2 regions of the Lactobacillus sp. ESL0233 genome follow, and region 1 is predicted to be linked to the other one. Evidence: riboswitches for the same ligand, from Rfam matches in the RefSeq annotation. Region 1 holds a riboswitch; the other holds the start of a gene.
The links. Region 1 has a riboswitch for FMN ahead of F5ESL0233_RS03485 (ECF transporter S component). Riboswitches for the same ligand answer to the same signal wherever they lie in the genome.

Region 1 (7,800 bases):
GAAAAATACCAAAAAGAGGTACGTGATGGACTGCTTTTAAGTGTTGGCAAATATAATGATTACATTTTTCTTAATAACCGTGGTGGGTCGTTAACTAGACAGGCCGTCTGGCAAATAATAAAGCATTATTGTCAAACAGCCCAAATTCAAAAAAATGTAACACCACACACTTTACGCCATACTTTTGCTACTCATTTGTTAGAAAATGGGGCCGATTTGCGTGTGGTTCAAGAAATACTAGGACACACTGACATTAGTACTACACAAATTTATACTAATTTGTCACAAAAGCACATTTTAGAAGTATATTCAAAGACGCATCCGCGAATTTAGGTAATTTATGCTAATTGAATGTAAGAAGGACAATGAAAAAATTGCTATGGGACTTTTGTCTTATTTAGATGATTTTAAAAATATTAATGTTTTAAAAGAAGAAATTGAACTAAATAAAAATAGTAGCGAGTTTCAGCTTTATTTGTATCGTGAGTTAAATTTAAATTTTATTGGTGTAATCGGTATTCAAAATTATAAAGATTTTATTGTCGTTCGGTATCTTTCATTGTCTCCCAACTATCGCCAACTTAGGTATAAAGGTAAAATTATACATGAACTGGCATGCAATAATCCTGATAAACGGATTACGGCACTGCCTGAATTTACTAAATTAGTTGAATATTTTAAAAATAAGGAATTATGAGTAATAATCTAACTTTAGAATTACCAAATTTTGAAGGTCCACTTGACCTACTGTTACATTTGATTAAATCACAAAAAATCGATATTTATGATATTCCGATTGCTCAAATTACTAGTCAATATTTGGCATATCTCCATGAAATGCAACGACTAAATTTGAAAATTGCTGGTGAATATTTTGTGATGTCTTCTATATTATTGCGGATAAAATCACAATCACTTTTGCCACAAAATGATTTTGTCAATGAAGATGAACCAGAAGAAGACCCTAGAGACGAATTAGTTCAGCAATTAGTTCAATACTCTGTTTTTAAAAAAATTTCGGCATACTTTAAAGAACGTAATGAAAAAGTACCAATTACAGCATCTAAAGAAGAGAGTGTGCCCCAAACTAAAGAAATTCAACCTCTACCTTTAGGACAAATAACTTCATCTGACTTAGCTAATACTTTTATTGTGATTTTACAACGTTTAAAATTACGCCATCCTAATCTTGCTTCAGTCAAAGTAAATGCAAAATCTATAACGCAAATGATTGATTTTTTGCGAGAAAAACTCGCTGAGAATAAAGTTATTAGTTTTTTTTCTTGCACAGATCAATTACAAAATCTATCTGATTTTATTGGTCTATTTTTAGCATTACTTGAACTTTGCAAGAAGAAGGAGATTAAGGTTAAACAAGCTTGTACTTTTGGTGATTTAAAATTAGAAAGAATTGATAATAATGGTAAGTAAAATAGCTCAGCTAGAAGCATTATTGTATCTTGCTGGTGATAACGGAATTGAGAGTGAAAATCTTTGTGAGTTATTACATGTGGAGCAATCTGCTTTAGGTGAAATGGCTACCAAATTGACTAGCCAGCTTAAAGCAAACGTTGATTCTGGATTACAAGTACTACATGTTAATCATAATTATAAGCTGACTACTAGGCCTGAAGTTAGTAAAACTGTTACTAGCTTTTTTCAAAGAGATTTAACTAAAACTTTGAGTCAATCAGCGCTTGAAATATTAGCTATTATTGCATATAAACAGCCTATCACGCGTATTGAAGTTGATCAAATTCGGGGAGTTAATTCATCAAGCGCATTACAAACGTTAATTTGGCGCGGATTAATTAAGGTTCAAGGTAAAAAGGATGTTGCTGGACACCCCAATTTATATGTTACTAGTGATTATTTTTTGCAATACTTTGGATATCAAAGTTTAGCCGATTTACCGTTAATTGAAGATTTTGAAGTTAACGAAATTAATGCTGATGGAGAAATTGACTTATTTACCACTAAAGGACAAGCAGATAAAAATTTAGCGAAGTTGCCAAAAGGAGAATAATAATGGTTTTAGAACGTTTACAAAAAGTAATTGCCGAAGCTGGTATTGCCTCGCGCCGAAAAGCCGAAAAAATGATTGAAGAAGGTAGGGTAACAGTTGATGGCGCAATTATTACCCAACTTGGTACTAAGGTAGATACCTTTAGCAATATAACGGTTGACGGTGAACCAATTGAACGTGAGAGTTTGCATACGTATCTTTTTTATAAGCCGCGAGGTGTAGTTTCAACCGTAAGTGATGATAAAGGCAGAAAAACGGTAGCTGATTATTTTAAAGATTTACCGTATCGTTTATACCCCATAGGTAGGCTTGACTATGATACATCAGGGTTGTTGTTAATGACAAATGATGGCCAGTTAGCCAATTTACTAATGCATCCACGCAGTGAAGTAGCCAAGGTCTATGTAGCAAAAATTAATGGTCAGCTACTGCCTGAAGAAATAGGGCTGCTTAAGCGAGGAGTAACGATTGATCATCAAAAATGTGCTCCGGCAAAAGTTAAAATTATTCGGACGGATAAAAAGAAGAATATGCAAATAGTGCAATTAACGATTCATGAAGGTCATTATCACCAAGTGAAGCGGATGTTTAAAGCCGTTAATCATCAAGTAAGAAAACTTTCACGCGAAAGATATTCCTTTTTAACCTTAGATTCATTAATTTCTGGTAAGTACCGTGAATTAAGTCATGCTGAGGTTGACAGATTAAAGCAGGTAGATTAGTATTATATTGTAGTTAAATATCGAGTTTGTTGTCTTCATGGCAGGGTGAAAATCCCGACCGGTGGTGAAAGTCCACGACCCACGTAAGTGGTGGAATCGTTTAAGATACCGATAGTTAAAGTCTAGATGAAAGAAGACAGACTAAACTAAGAGCCAAGATGATACTTACTTTTAATTGGTCTGTTGCTAGAAGCAACAGACCAATTATTTTTTCGGAGGTAAGTTCATTGAAAACAAAGAATGGAAGTAAATTGGCCAATATTATTGCTTATGCGTTGATTGGTACAATTGCATTTATCTTGATGTTTATTGCATTTCCCTTGCCAGTAGCAAGTTTTTTAAAGTTTGATTTTTCAGACGTAATTGTTACTATTGGGACATTTTTATTCGGCGCTGGGCCAGGAATATTTATTGCTTTTATTAGAATGTTTATTTCTTTAATTTATAAAGGTTTTTCATTGCCGAGTATAGTAGGTCAATTAGCAGCTTTTGTGGCAACAATTTCATTTGCATTGCCTTTTTACTTTTTCACTAAAAAAATTAATGTTCATGAAAAAAATATGGTAAAAAGACATCTACAACCAATATTAGGAGTTATTTTAGGAATTATTGCAATGACTTTAGTTTTGTCTGTACTCAATGCATTAGTTTTGACCCCTGTTTATGCTGTAACAACTGTTCCCAATTTACCAAAAATTGATGGTTATTCGGGTTTATTAAGTTTTACAGAAAAAGTTTACTTGAGGCAATTACTTCATATTCCATCAATGACCAGCTATATTGCAGGAATTATTGTTCCTTTTAATTTAGTTAAGGGTGCCATTAACGGCATAGTAGTTTATTTACTTTTTGAAACAGTTTTGGGTAGTTTAAAGCCATTTGTACAGCGCTATTTTAATTTAAAAAATTAATTTTTTACTAGATCTTAATCGACCACGTATGAGGTCGATTTTTTTATCCAAAATAATAATTAAATATGCTAAAATAAAACAAGCTAAGTGAAGGAGGTTTTTATTTTAGATGAGCCATGAACCCAAAGGCCCGTATTTACATTACGAGCGTCCAAGTGAATCTAGAACAGTGATCCATAAAGCAACATCAAGAGGGTGGATTGTGTGGATGGTTATTCTGGTTCTGAGTATTATTGCACTTGTACCGCTTGTGCATCACTTAGCTGCAAATGGACAAACAAGTGAGCAAGTAGTTGAATTAAAGAAATCGGTAAAAAAGCATGACAAGCTAAAAAAATCGGTTGTACCTCAAAACCGACTTCAGCCAAAAGCTGAACAAAAGAAAAAAAGGCACCCCCCAAAAGTGCAAACTAAGCCTACACAGTATGTAGCAAAAAGCGGAGATTCATTATCAAGTATTGCCGAAAAATTTGATTTAAGTATTGAAGAGCTCGCAAGTCTAAATCAGCTCAATGTAGATAGCCAAGTTAAAGTTAATCAAATACTTAAAGTGAAATAAATATAGAAAGGATAGGGACTGAATGTCCCTTTTTTATTGGAATGCAAGTAGCAATTGATGGTCCAGCTTCAGCTGGAAAAAGTACAGTGGCAAAACTGATCGCACAAAAATTAAATTTTATTTATATTGATACTGGAGCAATGTATCGTGCATGTACGTTAATTGCCCAAAAGCATGGTATAGATTATAGTAATGAAGCAGAAATTTTAAAAGCAGTTGAAGCAGAAGGAATAGAATTTCAAACTGTTAACAATGAGCAAAGGGTTTATGTTGGTAAGCAGGATGTTTCACAAGAAATTAGAACTCCGGAAATTTCAGCTAATGTTTCACAAGTTTCAGCTTTAGCTGGAATTCGTGCAAAAATGGTCGATCTTCAAAGACAAATGGCTGGAAAAATGGACGTGGTAATGGATGGACGTGATATTGGAACTACTGTTTTGCCTAATGCCCAGGTGAAGATATTTTTAATTGCTTCAGCTTATTCTCGTGCCAAAAGGCGAATGCTAGATTTTAAAGAACGTGGTATCAAAAATTCCCAAACAATTGAAGAAATTGAAGTAGATATTACCGCTCGTGATTATAAAGATTCTCACCGCAAAATCTCTCCTTTAAGAAAAGCTGCCAGTGCAATTGAAATTGATACGACAAATATGACAATTGCCCAAGTAGTTGATGCAATTTTGGCAGAAATTAAAAAAAGTCAAAAAAAACTAGAAAAAAGGGGATAAAACAGTAGAAAAATCTCTAACTTTCATTTAAAATTAGGTTATGATATCGGGAGGTAAATAATGTCAGAAAATAGTAATCAATTTTTAGATGCATTAAAGCAAATGCAAGGGGTTGAGGTCGGAGATATTGTAGATGTTGAAGTGTTGGATGTTGAAGAAGGCCAAATCGATGTCGGTGTTGTAAATGCCGGTGTTGAAGGTGTAATTCCTCGTCGTGAATACACTTCAGATCGCAACGTCGATCTACGTGATGCTGTTAAGCCAGGTGATAACTTTAAGGCTTTAGTTTTAAGAAAAGCTGGTGGCGATAAAGAAAACGGTGAATTTTTCTTCTCAGTTACTCGCTTAAAGGAAAGAGAAGCATACGAAGAACTAAGAAAAGATTTTGAAGCAGGCAATCCAATTGAGGGTACTGTAACTTCTTCAGTTCGTGGCGGTTTACTAGTTGACGTTGGTACTAGAGGATTTTTACCAGCTTCACTTATCTCAAATCGTTACGTTTCGGATCTTAAGCCATATATTGGTAAAACAATGAAACTTAAGATTACAGAAATTGACCCAAGTAAGAATCGTCTGATTCTTTCACACAAAGATTTAATTGAAGAAGAGCGTGAAGAAGCTTTTGACAGTGTTGCATCACAATTAGTTGTGGGAGACATAGTTGAAGGCAAGGTATCTCGTTTGACTAACTTTGGTGCTTTTGTTGATGTTGGTGGAGTTGACGGATTAGTTCATATTTCCGAAATATCATACAAGCATGTAGATAAACCAAGTGATGTTTTAAAATCTGGTCAAGAGGTTAAAGTTAAAGTAATTGGTATTGATGATGACAGACATCGCATCTCCCTTTCAATTAAGCAAACTGAACCATCCCCATTCGAACAAGCAACAGCAGAACTTCATGAAGGTGATATTTTTGAAGGTGAAGTTAAGTCTTTAACTAATTTTGGTGCTTTTGTTGAAGTAGCTGATGGAATTCAAGGTTTGGTTCATGTTTCTGAAATATCATATAAGCATGTAGATAAACCAAGTGATGTTTTAAAGGTCGGCGAAACAGTTAAAGTTAAAGTACTTAATATTGACCCTAATGATCGTCGAATTTCACTTTCAATGAAAGCTACTGAAGCTAAGAGTTCAGATAGTGAAAGTACACGTTCACACAATTCTTACAATAGAAGCGCAGTTAATAAAAAGTATATGAATAGCGATGACAGTGGCTTTGCTTTAGGTGACATTATAGGTGACCAATTAAAAGATCGTCGTTAGTTTTAATAAAAAATGCCGACTTTAAGTTAAGTCGGCATTTTTATTTTTAAGGGAGGCTGGAAATATGGTTTTACCTATAGTTGCAATTGTAGGACAACCCAATGTTGGTAAATCAACTCTTTTCAACCGGATAATCAATGAGCGTTTAGCAATCGTTGAAGATAAGCCTGGCGTTACCCGTGATCGTAATTATGCTCAAGCTGAGTGGATGGGGCATAAGTTTGATTTGATTGATACAGGTGGAATAACCTGGGAAAATAGTCGAATTGAAGATGAAATAAGAGCGCAAGCAGAGATTGCAATTGAAGAAGCGGATGTCATTGTCATTCTGACAAGTGTTACTAATCATTTAACTGACTTAGATGAACGGATTGCACAGATGCTTTATCAAACTAAAAAGCCAATTGTTCTTGCTGTAAATAAGGCCGATAATCCTGAACAAAGAATGGATATTTATGATTTTTATAGTTTAGGATTAGGGACGCCAATACCAATTTCAAGTGTTCATGGGACTGGAATTGGAGATTTACTTGATTGTATAGTGAGTGAACTGCCTAAAGACTTAGACCAACAAAATGATGATCAAATACGTTTTAGTGTGATTGGTCGTCCCAATGTTGGTAAGTCTTCTATTGTTAACAAACTAGTTGGTGAAAAGCGGGTAATTGTTAATAATGAAGAAGGCACAACACGAGATGCTGTAGATACTCCATTTATTGACGAGGAAGGCACTAAGTTTCGAATTGTCGATACAGCTGGAATTAGGCGTCGTGGTAAAGTTTACGAAAAAACTGAAAAATATTCTGTCATGCGAGCAATGAGTGCAATTGAACATTCTGATGTAGTTTGTCTTGTATTAGATGCAAGTACTGGTATTCGTGAGCAAGATAAGCATGTTGCAGGTTATGCCCATGAAGCTGGTTGCGGTATTATTATTGTAGTCAATAAATGGGACTTGCCTAAAAAAACTAGTAATAGTGGAAAAGAATTTGAACAAGTAATCAGAGAGGAATTTCAGTATTTAGATTATGCACCAATTTTATTTGTTTCTGCCAAAACTGGACAAAACCTTGATCAAATAGCAAAATTAGTTAAATTAGTGCATCAAAATCAAACACAACGTATCCAATCAAGTATTTTAAATGATTTATTACTTGACGCAAGTAAATTAGCCCCTGCACCAATGATAAAGGGTAAGCGACTTAGATTATATTATATGACCCAGGTTGCTACAGCGCCACCTACATTTGTGGTATTTGTGAATGATCCAGAATTAATGCACTTTTCATATCAACGTTTTTTAATCAATCAGTTGCGTAATAATTTCAATCTTTCTGGAACCCCAGTTAAGATTATTGCACGTAAAAGAAAATAGTTTGTATTTAGCAAATAATAAAAAACACAAATTTTGATTAAATTGCTTGTTGTACTAAGGGTTTTGTGCTATTTTAAGAACAGAGAAATGATGATTTAAATAATCATTTATTCCTTATTCTTTTTTGAAGGATAAGTTAAGAATCTCTAGATGGAGATTTTATTTTGGGAGGTGAATTCCAGATGGCAAATAAAGCTGATATAGTTAATGAGG
Region 2 (7,800 bases), 110 kb from region 1:
TTCATTCATTTTAATTACCTAACGTATTCTTTTTTCCAAATTTGTAATTGTTTGATGACATAACGGCCAATCATATCCGTTTCAATATTGACCAAATCATTAAGCTGATAATTTGCCAAGGTCGTATGTGCAATGGTGTATGGTATTAAGCTAACACCAAATAAATCATCTTTTGCCATCGTGACGGTCAAACCAATGCCATCAATTGCAATGGAACCTTTTTCAACAATCAAGGGCGCATATCTTGCTGGCACCCTAAACTGCAATTCAAGCGAATTTTCATTTTCTGTTTTCTTGATTAATGTAGCCGTCGTATCAACATGGCCCGCAACGATGTGCCCATCTAACTTGTCATTTAATGAAATTGCGGGTTCCAAATTTACTAGGTTATTGAGCTGTAATTTACCTAGATTCGTTCTTTTCATCGTTTCTGGCATGACGTCAACTGTAAAATCTGTGGCCGTGCAATTAGTGACGGTTAAGCAAATTCCATTCACCGCAATACTTGCGCCTAAAGGCAAATTTTTCAGGTCGGTTTGCGGACTGCTGATTATCAATTTTGCATGTTCTTGAGTAGCTTCTAGATTGACAATTTTTCCCGTTGCTTTAATCGTTCCTGTAAACACTTATTCTCTCCTTAAACAAATTCGCACATCTTCACCGCATGTTCTTAAATCAACCAGTTGATAATGCAGTGGCCGCTCTAATCGCGGCCCCATAGCGACTGGCATAGCCGTTCCGCCTAAAATGACTGGCGCTACGTAAGCAACTATTTTATCTACCAGTTTGGCCGCCATAAATTGCGCTTGTAGATTGCTGCCGCCTTCAATCAGTAGTGACTGAATTTCTTTTTCAGCCAATAAACGCATAATTTTGGCAGGTGTCCACTCTTGGTCAACAAAACAAGTAACATTTTCTCTTACTGATTTTGTCAAAGCTACATTGCTCAACAGCCAAATTCTGCCTGGCAAATTAAATAACTTCTTATTAAAGTCTAAGCAGTTAGCATCATGCGTTAAAACGATTCTAACTGGTGGAACGGGTAGCTTTTTAATTCTGACAGTCAATGCAGGATTATCAATTCGCAAGGTATTAGCCCCAATTAAAATAGCCTGCTGATCAAGGCGCAACACTTGCGTATCTAATTGCGCTGCTTGGCCAGTTATGAACGTGCGCTTTTCTTGCTCTTCGTTAAGTTTGCCGTCAACTGACATTGCATATTTTAAAGTAACAAGCGGACGCTGTCTTTGGTAGAAAAAGTTATACGCCTCGTTCAAAAATTCTGTTTGGCCCAGCAATTTAGTTTTAACCCCATGCGCTTCTAAATAACTGATTCCTTTGCCGCTAACTATTTGATGAGGATCGACTTGCCCAATAATTACCTGCTTTATTCCTGCTGCTGCAATTTGATAAGAACATGGTGGTTGCTTGCCGTAATGACTGCAAGGTTCTAAAGTAACGTAAAGGGTTGCCCCCTGAGCCAATCTAAGATCTGCTAAATTATTCAAAGCATCGACTTCGGCGTGCACACCACCAAATTGATGATGGTAGCCAGTGGCAAGAACTTGGTCTTTTTTGACAATAACCGCACCAACTAAGGGATTGGTTTGCGTCATCCCACGTGCCTTAAGCGCTTCTTCTGCCGCCAGTTTCATATAATCACTATCTTGCAATTTTTACACCTCCTAACTAAAAAACTCGTTGATGTAAAATCAACGAGGCTTAAAAAGATTAATTAAATATGATTCCAGCGAAGTATACGCAACGCTACTATCAAATTAGTTTGTTTGTTCTTCTCCTATCCAGACTTTAACTGTCGGTACCAGACTTGCACTAGTTCCACCGCACTTTGCGGGTCACGGACTTCAATATTATGTTGTCACCGTCGGTAGGGAATTACGCCCTGCCCCGAAGAAACCGTATTCAATCACTTACAGAGTAATCTAATCAGCGCTTAACGTCAAGAGGCAATTGAAAAAATTTCTATATCCTTGGAAGTAATGACCAGTTGCAGCATAATTTTAAAACAAAAAAAAGAACCTTTTTGATAAAAGGTTCTTTTTTTAAGTTAAACCGTTGAATAGTAGGTTAAAAAGCAGGTATTGCCCTATCCTTCATCCCAAGCAGTCTTGCGCTCTGAGTTTTGTTGTGCCTGCTGAATTAAGGTATTTTCGGTCTTAGCCACGCTGTCTGCGTATTGTGCTTCAACTTCGATCCCCAAGTCAGCTAATTGCTGCTCAGCAACCGGAGCAGGTGCGTGCATCATTGGCTCTGAAGCATTAGCATTTTTAGGGAAGGCCAAGACATCACGAATATTATCTTTTTCTGCTAGTAGCATTGCAAAACGATCTAAGCCAATAGCTAACCCAGCATGTGGCGGGAAGCCCATATCAAGAGCATCTAATAAGTAACCAAATTGTTCATATGCCCGTTTTTTGCTAAAACCAAGTGCTTTAAGCATTTTTTCTTGAATTGAACGCTTATGGATACGAATTGAACCTCCACCCAATTCATCACCATTCATCACAATGTCATAACTACGAGCATGCGCCTTGTGCGGATCAGTATCAAGTAATTTAATTCCCTCATCATCCGGCATAGTGAATGGGTGGTGAGCCGCAATCCAACGACCTATGCCTTCATCATATTCAAATAGGGGCCAGTCAACTACCCAAACAAAATTAAAGACATGCTTAGGAATAATATTGGTCTCTTTAGCAAATTCCCGGCGTAAATGATCTAATGAATCACAGCAGACTTTCCATTTATCAGCTATAAAGACCAATAACTCACTACCTGTAAGAGAAAATTCTTTAATTAGGGCAGCTTGATTTTCCTCACTTAAAAAGCGCGCAATTGGTCCATTAAATTCCCCATTTTCAAATTTAACCCAAGCTAAACCCTTAGCGTGGAAACGTTTAATGAAATCTTGTTTTTTCTCAATTTGTTTGCGCGAATAAGTCTCAGCGCCGTTTTTAACCGCAATCCCTTTAACAAAACCGCCCGCACTAATTGCATTAGAAAATACTTTAAAGTCACTATTTTTAAAAATTAGACTTAAATCATGAATTTGCATGCCAAAGCGAAGATCAGGCTTATCAGTACCATAATTGTTCATTGCTTCAGTCCAAGTAATGCGATCAATTGGCGTTTTTAAGTCAATCCCCATTACATCTTTCATAACTTTCTTTAATAGTCCTTCAGTATATTCTTGCACTTGTTCTTCATCAGTAAAGGACGTTTCCATATCAATTTGGGTAAATTCTGGTTGACGATCGCCTCTTAAATCTTCATCGCGGAAGCATCTAGATAACTGGTAGTACTTATCAAAACCTGCTCCCATTAACAATTGTTTAAATAATTGAGGTGACTGCGGCAAAGCATAGAAACTACCTGGATAAATTCGCGAAGGAACTAAATAATCTCGTGCACCTTCTGGTGATGATTTTCCTAAAATTGGTGTTTCAATATTAATGAAACCATTTTCATCAAAATATTCATGTGTTGCCTGTAAAATTTTCGAACGTAAAATAAGCGCTTTTTGTAAGCTGGGGCGCCGTAAATCTAGATAACGATATTTTAGCCTAGTTTGCTCGCCTACTTCAATATTATCTTTAATTTCAAAAGGTGGATTTTGTGATTTATTTAAAATAATAAGTTCTTGCGCATTAATTTCAACTTCTCCTGTTTTCATTTCTGGATTAATGCTCGAACGCTTAACTACCTCACCTTTAACTTGAATAACATATTCATTACCAAGTTGATCAGCAAGGTGCATCAATTCTTGGCCTGAGTCATGATTAATGACTACTTGAACTAGACCTTCACGGTCACGTAAATCAATAAAAACTAAATTACCTAAATTACGAACTCGTTGGACCCAACCATATAGATTAACTTTTTGACCAATATATTTAGCAGTAATATTACCACAATAGTTTGTTCTTTTTTCCATAATTTTAATCCTTTAAATGTTCTAAGACTGAATGCATATTTGCTAAATCACTTAACAGCAAATCAATTTTTTGTCCATCAGCTAAGCGTTTAATATTCAACTTACCCTCGGCTATTTCTTTAGCTCCGATAGTAATTACATATTTGGCCTTAACTCGATCAGCTTTTTTAAATTGCGCTTTTAACTTCTTTTGATCAACGTCATATTGAACCCTAAAACCTTGCTTACGTAACAAACGAGCAATTTCAACAACTTTAATTTCAGTCTCTTCACCAATATTAGTAATAAAAAAATCAATTCCTTGATCAGTAAATAAGCCTGGGTTTTGTTTTTGCAAAACTAGCATTAAGCGTTCTTCACCAATACCAAAACCAACTGCTGGGGTTGCAGGACCATCAAATTCTTCAACTAGGTGGTCATAACGTCCACCACCAAGAATCGTTGTAGCCGATTCCCATAAACTAGCGTCTTCAACCATAAATTCAAAGATAATCCCGGAATAATAATCCAGCCCTCTAACCAAATCATTATCAATTACATAATGGATATCTAACTGGTCCAGCATCTGAATAATTCGATTAAAATTATTTTTAGAAGCTTGATCTAAATAATCAATAATTTTTGGTGCATTAGGTAAAAATTGCTTATCTTGTTCATCTTTAGAATCTAAAATTCGGAGCGGATTTTTCTCTAAACGTCGTTTAGAATCATCGGAAAGCCGGTCTTTTAAGGGCGTAAAATAGTCAACTAGTGCATCATGATAACTTTGACGTACTTGACTATTACCCAGGGTATTAATGTGTAATTCATAATTTTTAACACCAAGTTTAGCCAATAAATCGTTAGCTAGAACAATGGTTTCAACATCAGCTAAAAAATTACTTGAGCCAAAACTTTCAATACCAATTTGATGAAATTCTCGCTGCCGCCCAGCTTGCGGGCGTTCATAGCGAAAGGTTGACTCAATATAATAAACATTAAATGGCTTAGCCATTTCTGGAGCATAAAGCTTGTCTTCAACATATGCTCGAACAACGCCAGCTGTTCCTTCTGGACGTAAAGCAATGTGACGTCCACCCTTGTCATTGAAATCATACATTTCTTTTTCAACTACATCCGAAGTTTCACCACTTGATCGAGAAAATACCTCATAGTTTTCAAAACTTGGTGTTCTAATTTCTTGATAGTTTGCCTGTTTGAAAAAATCACGCAATATTTGTTCAACTTTTTCCCATGAACTAGATTGCCCTGGCAATATATCAACTGTTCCTTTAGGTTTTTGCACTCTCATCTAATCATCCTTTTAATCTAAAAAGCACCCTTGAATTAAATCAAGGGCGCTTCAAATTAGCACGGTACCACCTTTTGCCTGCTGCGATTAACGCTCGCGAAACGTTTATTATCTGTTAAAGGGGTCACAGTTAGCTCATTATCTGTCCTTGCACCATAGATAGACAGTCTCTGAAATAAAATTGCTAAGCTTCATTCTTTGTCATTGATAATTCTTTTTTAGCTTATATTTTTACTAGCAAAAAGTCAACCTGTAGTATCATTTTGCACCGATTTTTACATATCTAATACAATCGTGAACGGACCATCATTTTCTAAATCAACTTTCATATCCGCTCCAAACTGTCCTGTTTCAACCTCTAAGCCCAACTTTTCTAATTCATGATTAAAAGATTGCCATAATTCAGCAGACTTTGGTGGCTTCATGGCTTGAACAAAGCTAGGACGATTTCCCTTTTTGGTATCTGCTAACAGAGTAAATTGGCTTACACTAAGAATTTTTCCATTAACATCCTTAATTGCCAAATTAGTCTTACCACTCTCGTCTTCAAAAATACGCATCTTAGAAATTTTGTTTGCAGCTTTTTGAATAATTGCTAAGTCGTCCCCTTCACCTATACCAACTAATAAGAGTAGCCCTTGATTAATCTTACCAACTGTTTCCCCAGCTATTTTTACATTGGCCTGGTTAACCCTTTGAATTACAACTCGCATTAATTATCTGCCCTCCTTGTCTCATAAACATCAGGAATGTCTCTTAATTTAGTTAAAATACTGGCTAATTGACTTGAATTATTCACAGCAACGGTAGCATAAATGTGTGCTATATTATCGTCATTAACTTTACCTGAAAGATTATCAATATTAGGCGTTAGTGCATTTAAGCGGTTGATTACATCACTAAGTAGCTGGGCCCGATTGTAACCAAATATTTCAATATTTGCATTAAATGATTGATTATTATTTGACTCAGTGCCTTCCCAAGAAACTTCTACTAATCGACCTAAACTATCATTATTGTTTACAATATTACGACAGTCATTGCGGTGAATAGTGACACCACGTCCCTTAGTAACATAGCCAACAATTTCATCGCCGGGAACTGGATTGCAACACTTGGCTAAGTGGAGCATCAAATCGTTAATTCCTTGGATAGTAACACCATCGTTATGTTTTGACTTAAGTGTTGCAGCATCTAAGCGACCGTTAACTGACTTGTTAGCAGCTTTTTGACCAGAGTTCAAAATTTCTTCTTCTAGTTGCTTTTGCTTTTTTTTCTCATCTTCACGGCGCAAATCAGATGTTAGGCGGTTAACAATACTAATGGCAGACAAATCGCCAAAACCAACTGCAGCATACATTTCATCAACTGTATGATAATTCAGTTGAACCAAAATTTTTGCAACATGCTCCTTATCCATAAACTCTTTAGGTGAAAGTTCCTGGCTACGAAGCTGTTCAGCAATCATTTGTTCCCCTTGAGCAATACTATGGTCGCGATCAAGGTTACGATAATAACGACGAATTTTATTGCGCGCTCTAGAAGTCTTAACCATATCCATCCAATCGCGCGATGGTGTTGCATTGGTTTGGGTCATAATATCAATGACATCACCATTTTTTAATTTATAATCAAGCGGAACTAGCTTTCCGTTAACTTTAGCTCCAACTGCATGGCTACCAACTTGAGTATGAATTTCATAAGCAAAATCTAAAGTAACTGCTCCCTTAGGCAATTCATATACTTCCCCCTTAGGCGTGAAGACATAAACTCGATCCGAGAAAATTTCGCTTTTGACGCTTTTCATGAATTCACCAGCATCTTGGGTTTCATCCTTTAATTCAAGAATTTCACGCACCATATCTAGTTTTTCATTTGAACTTGTTTGCTCAACCCCATTAAAGTTGCCCTGTTTATATGCCCAATGTGCTGCCACACCATATTCAGCTACATCATGCATATGTTGCGTTCGAATTTGTATTTCTAAAGGTCGCCCACCTGGTCCAATAATCGTTGTATGCAAAGATTGGTAGCCATTAACCTTCGGAACAGCGATATAATCTTTAAAACGCCCCGGCATTGGCTTCCACTTTGTATGGACAGCTCCTAAAACTGCATAGCAATCTTTAACAGTTTGCACAATTACTCGTACAGCTAAGAGATCATAAATTTCTGCGAAATCTTTATGTTTGTCAACCATTTTTTTATAAATGGAATAAATATGTTTAGGCCGCCCATGAATATCATATTTAATATTTAAGCCGTCTAAACTTGTAGTTAGCGTGTTGATTGTGTCTTGAATATAATTTTCTCGTTCGCTACGCTTAGAATCCATTAAACTTACAATTTGATAGTATGCCTTGGGATTTAAGTAGTGAAAACTCATATCTTCTAATTCCCATTTGATTGTTCCAATTCCAAGGCGATCGGCAAGTGGTGCATAGATATCCATTGTTTCAGAGGCAATACGTCTCTGTTTATCAGGGCGTAAATGCTCTAAAGTATGCATATTATGAAGGCGATCTGCTAATTTAACCATAATTACACGTAGATC

Region 2: another riboswitch for FMN. It lies ahead of ribD (bifunctional diaminohydroxyphosphoribosylaminopyrimidine deaminase/5-amino-6-(5-phosphoribosylamino)uracil reductase RibD); the one in region 1 lies ahead of F5ESL0233_RS03485 (ECF transporter S component).

The regions. Positions count from the first base shown of each region.
Region 1 is NZ_REHH01000007.1:88,502-96,301, forward strand. It holds gene xerD (site-specific tyrosine recombinase XerD) at 1-333, shown strand, start outside; gene F5ESL0233_RS03465 (reductase) at 341-697, shown strand; gene F5ESL0233_RS03470 (ScpA family protein) at 694-1,431, shown strand; gene scpB (SMC-Scp complex subunit ScpB) at 1,421-2,026, shown strand; gene F5ESL0233_RS03480 (pseudouridine synthase) at 2,029-2,748, shown strand; FMN riboswitch at 2,776-2,890, shown strand; gene F5ESL0233_RS03485 (ECF transporter S component) at 2,976-3,659, shown strand; gene F5ESL0233_RS03490 (LysM peptidoglycan-binding domain-containing protein) at 3,769-4,218, shown strand; gene cmk ((d)CMP kinase) at 4,260-4,946, shown strand; gene rpsA (30S ribosomal protein S1) at 5,007-6,212, shown strand; gene der (ribosome biogenesis GTPase Der) at 6,277-7,587, shown strand; gene F5ESL0233_RS03510 (HU family DNA-binding protein) at 7,770-7,800, shown strand, end outside.
Region 2 is NZ_REHH01000007.1:197,529-205,328, forward strand. It holds gene ribA (GTP cyclohydrolase II) at 1-9, opposite strand, end outside; gene F5ESL0233_RS03955 (riboflavin synthase) at 15-626, opposite strand; gene ribD (bifunctional diaminohydroxyphosphoribosylaminopyrimidine deaminase/5-amino-6-(5-phosphoribosylamino)uracil reductase RibD) at 627-1,673, opposite strand; FMN riboswitch at 1,787-1,920, opposite strand; gene aspS (aspartate--tRNA ligase) at 2,108-3,955, opposite strand; gene hisS (histidine--tRNA ligase) at 3,960-5,246, opposite strand; gene dtd (D-aminoacyl-tRNA deacylase) at 5,522-5,959, opposite strand; gene F5ESL0233_RS03980 (bifunctional (p)ppGpp synthetase/guanosine-3',5'-bis(diphosphate) 3'-pyrophosphohydrolase) at 5,959-7,800, opposite strand, start outside.